DNA from 2 places in the Priestia sp. 3CA3 genome. Region 1 is predicted to be linked to the other one. Evidence: riboswitches for the same ligand, from Rfam matches in the RefSeq annotation. Region 1 holds a riboswitch; the other holds the start of a gene.
What was found. A riboswitch is a leader RNA that binds a small molecule or an ion and turns the genes downstream of it on or off. The one in region 1 is predicted to bind thiamine pyrophosphate.
Positions count from the first base shown of each region.

Region 1 (3,142 bases):
GGGAACTTTTGCAACAGGGCATCGATGAAGGCGAGTTTTCTCATAAAAATGCAGAGCAACTTGCAGTAATTTTAGAAGGGTTGTTTGTTGGAATGAGCCGCATGTCTCGAAAAACGAGTACGGAAAATGCCCTGCAGCTTTACCATTCAGCAATCGATGTATTTTTAAACGGAATTATAGCAAGGTCTTCTTAAATAAGCGGGGATGCTTATTGCGGCAATGAGTAATCCCTCATTATTTTGTATTTTTATAGACCGAACGTTCAGTATTTTTGTAATCAGGAGGTTTATATGTCATTATTGTTAAGAAATCGGGCGGCGATTTTGCTGCTCATGCTAAATATTTTTATTATCTTTACGGGAATCGGTCTCGTTATTCCAATTATGCCAACCTATATGACGGAGCTTCATATCAACGGCAGCGTGATGGGGCTTTTAGTAGCCGTGTTTTCACTAACTCAATTTCTGTTTTCGCCTTTAGCGGGGCGATTATCCGATTCGTTAGGGAGAAAGAAAATTATTGTAGCGGGAATGATTGTTTTTGCCCTGTCTGAATGGTTCTTTGGTTCAGTGAGTACACCTCTTTTATTATTTGTATCCAGAATGCTAGGTGGGGTCGGAGCCGCGCTTATTATGCCTGCTGTTATGGCCTATACAGCGGACGTGACGTCTGCTAAAGAACGCGCTAAAGGAATGGGCTATGTGACGGCAGCGATTACAACAGGATTTATTATCGGGCCCGGTATTGGAGGCTTTTTAGCTGAATACGGCATGCGCGTGCCATTTTACATGGCCGCAGTAGCAGGAGGCTTGGCTGCAGTGATTACGCTTTTTGTTTTGCCGGAGTCTCGTCCTGTACAAGGTCATGCTGTTTCAAACAATGAGAATCCAAAAGAAGATCGGCTGCTGCTGCAGCTTATGAATTCCTACAAAGAACCTTATTTTTTAAGTTTAATTATCGTTTTTGTGACATCGTTTGGATTATCCAATTATGAAACGATCTTTTCACTATTTGTTGATCATAAATTTAGCTTTACGCCAAAAGATATTGCGTTTGTTATTACGTTTGGCTCTATTGCAGGGGCTGTTGTGCAGGTTACGATTTTTGGCTGGATTTTAAATAAGTTCGGTGAAAAAAGAGTGATTTCGTTTTGCTTGATGATGACGGGACTTTTTATTTTACTTACGCTATTTGTGCACACGTACTGGCTTATTATTGTTGTAACATTTATCGTCTTTTTAGCAACAGATATTTTACGTCCGGCAATCAGCACGCAAATGTCGATGATGGCACAAGACGACCAAGGGTATGTAGCCGGACTAAATTCTGCTTATACAAGTCTTGGGAATATTATTGGACCCGTTGTCGCAGGCTTTCTCTTTGATATAAACATTAATTATCCGTACGTATCAGCTGCACTTGTACTGCTGCTTTGTTTTCTTTTATCTTTAAGAGCAGGGAAGGATCGAAAAACAGCTGTGAGAAATCAAGCGATTCAAGAGAAATAACGAGAAGGAAAAATGATAGAATTTTTAGGGGATAGAAGACCTCCAGTAGCTTACTGGAGGTCTTTTAATGATGCTTTTAGTAAAGCTGTAAGATTTACAACACCACTCAGCCTATAGCGAAGCTTTATTTTATCGGCAAAACAGTGAAATGGTTGCAAATAAAAAGGGTTAATAGTAAACTTTAAACGTAACAAGAATAGTATGGGAGCTTGCGCGGGGCAGGCTGAGAGTACAGGGGCGCCTGTTGACCATTTGAACCTGTTGGATAATGCCAGCGCAGGGAATGTGAGTACATACCAAAGCACTTTGCGCATGCAAGGTGCTTTTTTGTCTTTTTTTGCAGTGTTAAAACTAAATGAAAAGAGTGAGAGAACATGGATATTAGTAAAATTTCAGCTCAATTAGAAAAAGTAAGAGACTTAAGTCCGCTTATTCATAATATTACGAATGTTGTGGTAACCAATTTTACAGCAAATGGACTGCTTGCCCTAGGAGCGTCACCTGTTATGGCTTATGCGAAGGAAGAAGTGGCTGATATGGCTCGAATCGCCGGAGCGCTTGTCTTAAATATGGGTACACTGACGGCTCAAGAAGTAGAAGCAATGAGAATAGCAGGAAAATCAGCAAATGAAAACGGCGTGCCGGTTATTTTCGATCCTGTAGGAGCCGGAGCGACACCGTTTCGTACAGAAGTAGCACGTCAGCTTGTAGAAGAATTAAATATTGCAGTTATTCGTGGTAACGCTGCTGAAGTTGCGAATGTAGTAGGCGAGTCATGGCTCATTAAAGGCGTTGATTCATTAGAAGGGCAAGGAGACGTCATTGAACTTGCTGAGAAAGCGGCGAACAAATTAGATACAGTGATTGTTATTACGGGTAAACAAGATGTGATCACCGATGGAAACACAACGTATACAGTAGACAACGGTCACCCGTTATTTACGAAAGTGACGGGGACTGGATGTCTGTTGACATCAATTATAGGAGCTTTCGCTGCTGTAGAAAAAGAATATGTCGAGGCAAGCGTTGCTGCTTTAAGTTTTTACGGAGTGGCAGGTGAAATCGCCGCAGCGAAAAAAGGTGAAGAAGGGCCGGGAAGCTTTCAAATTGAGCTCTTAAACCAGCTTCATCTTTTATCTGGGCAGGATATTGAATCATATGCAAGAGTACATCAACGTTAAAAGGAGCCGGAAAATGACAAACGAAGAAATCAAAAAGCTGCTGAAAGTTTATTTTATAATGGGCAGCAATAACTGTACAAAAGATCCGAAAGAAGTGTTGAAAGAAGCAATTGAAGGCGGCGTTACCGTGTTTCAATTTCGTGAAAAAGGCGAGGGTGCCCTAAAAGGAGAAGCGAAATATCAGCTGGCGAAAGAACTTCAGCAAATTTGTCAGCAGCACAGCGTTCCTTTTGTTGTGAATGATGATCTTGACTTAGCGATCCGCTTACAAGCAGATGGCGTTCATATTGGACAAGAAGATGAAAAAGCTCATATTGTTCGAGAAAAAATAGGAAAAGGAATTGTGGGCGTCTCTGTTCATAATGTACAAGAGCTGCAGCAAGCGATAAAAGACGGGGCGGATTATGTAGGAATGGGACCCGTTTTTCCTACTTCTACAAAAAAAGACGCAAA
Region 1 covers NZ_JBXENJ010000006.1:76,266-79,407, reverse strand. Annotated here, with positions in the region: gene AC1VNJ_RS16820 (TetR/AcrR family transcriptional regulator) at 1-194, shown strand, start outside; gene AC1VNJ_RS16815 (MFS transporter) at 291-1,508, shown strand; TPP riboswitch at 1,700-1,808, shown strand; gene thiM (hydroxyethylthiazole kinase) at 1,883-2,689, shown strand; gene thiE (thiamine phosphate synthase) at 2,703-3,142, shown strand, end outside.

Region 2 (3,142 bases), on a different contig from region 1:
CGGTAATTGAAAACCTATTAGGAAGCTTCATACTAGGCCTATTAACAGGATTTTTTGCGTGGAAAAAGCCAAAAGAATGGATAAAGCTTGGACTAGGAGTTGGCGTGTGCGGCGGTTTTACAACGTATTCAACCTTTGCAGGAGACGTCATTTCTCTCACTCAGCACCATTTATTTTGGGGAGCCATTTATGTCATTGTCTCTTTAGTAGGTGGAATCCTTCTTGCTTTAGCAGGCTATCTATGCGGTGAAGCGGCAGGGAAAAATTTAGTGAAAGTACATGAGGTGAAGTAAATGAGCATAGTGAGCTTGGCACTTGGCGGGGCAGCTGGAGGAATATGCCGTTATCTTTTGGGTTTAAAAGTTACAAAAACAGTTTCAAACCCTCCTTTTCCAGTCTCAATGCTGTTTGTAAACTTGCTCGGTGCGTTTGGGCTTGGTCTTTTTTACGGTAGTTATTATGGAAAGGTTCCGAGTCATGCTTATGATGATTCAATATTTTTAATGATTGGCATTGGGTTTTTTGGTGCCTTTACCACTTTTTCAACGTTTAGTGTGGAAACCGTACAGTTAATTCGGGAAAAATCTTATCGGAAAATGTTGGCGTACGTGGGGATTTCAGCATTTGGAACAGTTGGTTTATTTACAGTCGGTTTACTGGCAGGAACGTTTTTATTATAAGTAAAGAGAACGTTTCTAGTAGGGAAAAACAAAAAGACGGAGAAGTAGAGAATGGATAGAAAAGCAGAAGTTTGGAAATACATTTTGTTGATTGTAGCTGTTGCAGGTCAGATCATTGGTTTTTTATTTTTATTTATAAATGTTGTGGCGGCATTTATTTTTTACGGTTTTTATATTCTAACTTTTATTATGTTACTCCTGCTGTTTATATGGGATCGGAAAAAGGAAAAAGACAAAGAAGAATTTGACGACTATACCGATTACTAACTATATAAAAAGCAGAATGATTCGGTACGCCGGGCCTCTTAGTAAAGAAGCTTAAAAGATACATCTATAAAAGGAAGAGAGCCGTAAGAGCATAAAGAGATATTGTATTTACATCTAGTTGTGTTATAATTTTAAGTGCAAAAACAAAATCAATAAATAGCAATCACTAGGGGAGCTTTTTGAAGCTGAGACGGATGTATTTCGGACCCTTTGAACCTGATCTGGTTTGGACCAGCGTAGGGAAGTGGCGATCATGTTTACATAACGATGCATGCTAACCACTCTACGTTGTAGAGTGGTTTTTTGTATGTAATAAAGCCCTCTGCACAAGATGAAGTGATTGAAATTTCTCTTTATTCTGAATGGAAAGGTTTCGATCATGTGGATATTCCTAAATTTCATGTCATTACAACAGATAAGCAGCCAATCGAAGAGCTTCAAAAAATTTTAACGGCTATCGCGCCTTTTGCGGGCGCCATTCATATTAGAGAAAAAAAGAAAACGGCAAAGCAGATTCAATGTTTACTAGAAAGCCTACCATTTTGTCGCTCTAAAATTATTGTGAATGACCGAGTTGATGTAGCGCATGCTTTAAAAGCAAAAGGTGTACAGCTTGCCTATCATAGTTTAGACGTTTCGTTTGTTATAGACGCATTTCCTTCTCTTATTGTTGGAAAGTCAGTTCACTCTGTGGAAGAGGCTTTAGAAGCTGAAAAAGATGGTGCTCACTACATTTTATACGGACATATTTATTCAACACATTCAAAAAAAGAATTAAAAAGTCGAGGGATAGCGGCACTAAAAGAAGTAGTAGACGCTGTGCAGATACCGGTTATTGCCATTGGAGGAATTACACCTGTAAATGCCAAAGAGGTACTTCAAACAGGAGCACACGGTATAGCCGTGATGTCTGGTGTCATGCTTGCGCAAGATCCCCTGAAAGCGATTAAACAATATTCTCATATATGGACATCTGGAGGTGGAGAAAATGAAGCAGCATTATGATGTACTGTTAATCGGAGGAGGTATAATCAGCTCTTCTATCGCTTATCATTTGTCAAAACAAGGAGCGTCAGTAGCTATTCTTGAACGCAATCAAGTTGGTTGTGAAGCTTCAAGTGCAGCCGCTGGTATTTTAGGGGCTCAAGCTGAAATTGATGAAGAAGGTCCTCTTTTAGACCTTGCTATTAAGAGCAGAAGCATGTTTCCTGAACTGGTGAAGGAACTAAAAGAAAAAACGGCTATCGATGTAGAGCTCATTCAAAAAGGCTTATTAAAAGTCGCTGTAACAGAAGAAGATGCACACGTATTAAAGAAAAAAGCCGCTCAGCACCACCGGTGGGACAAAGGTGTAAGATGGATCGATGTAAAAGAAGCGCGTTTGTTAGAACCCGGGCTCTCTCCAGACATATACGGAGCCATTACAATACCGGGAGACGGCCAGCTAGCTCCCGCTAAGTTAACACAAGCTCTTGCTCATGGAGCCTTGTATCACGGAGCAGATGTATTCGAATACTGTGACGTTCACTCTCTTATTATGGAAAATGAAACAGTAAAAGGGGTACAGACGTCCAAAGGCTCTTTTTATGGAGAAAAAGTAGTGATTGCAGCAGGCTCATGGGCTAAACGCTTTATTTCTTCTGAACATTTAGGCGAGGTGTTTCCTGTAAAAGGAGAGTGTATTGCTCTGCAAAGTCATAAGCCCCTGCTTTCTAAAACGATTTTTTTAGATGAAGGTTTTTACTTAGTCCCTAAGACTGGTGGAAGAATCGTAATCGGGGCAACTAAGCTGCAGCATGATTTTACTAAAACCGTTTCTGCACAAGGTATTCAATTTTTGCTGAATAAAGCTTCTGCGCTTCTGCCGGCCATTAAAGAAGCCACATTTGAAAAAGCATGGGCTGGTCTTCGTCCACAAACAAATGATGGCTGGCCTTATTTAGGAGAGCACCCTGAAATAGCGAATCTGCACATGGCTTTTGGCCACTACCGAAACGGTATTTTATTAAGCGCTGCAACTGGAAAAATTATGGCTGATGCTTTGTTAGGGAAAAAGCCAAATCATTCATTTTTTACATCATTTCAGCTAACGAGAGCAATGGAGGGAGTTCATTGAATCTAATTATTAACGGTAAGACCGTCACTGTCGGAGATGAAATTGAAACGGTCGAGCACTTGCTGCAGGCTCAGAGTCT
Region 2 covers NZ_JBXENJ010000009.1:61,479-64,620, reverse strand. Annotated here, with positions in the region: gene AC1VNJ_RS21705 (fluoride efflux transporter FluC) at 1-293, shown strand, start outside; gene crcB (fluoride efflux transporter CrcB) at 294-680, shown strand; gene AC1VNJ_RS21695 (hypothetical protein) at 732-947, shown strand; TPP riboswitch at 1,106-1,207, shown strand; gene AC1VNJ_RS21690 (thiamine phosphate synthase) at 1,329-1,952, shown strand; gene thiO (glycine oxidase ThiO) at 1,936-3,063, shown strand; gene thiS (sulfur carrier protein ThiS) at 3,060-3,142, shown strand, end outside.
Region 2: it holds a riboswitch for thiamine pyrophosphate, as region 1 does, so the genes downstream of both, AC1VNJ_RS21690 (thiamine phosphate synthase) here and thiM (hydroxyethylthiazole kinase) in region 1, are expected to answer to the same signal.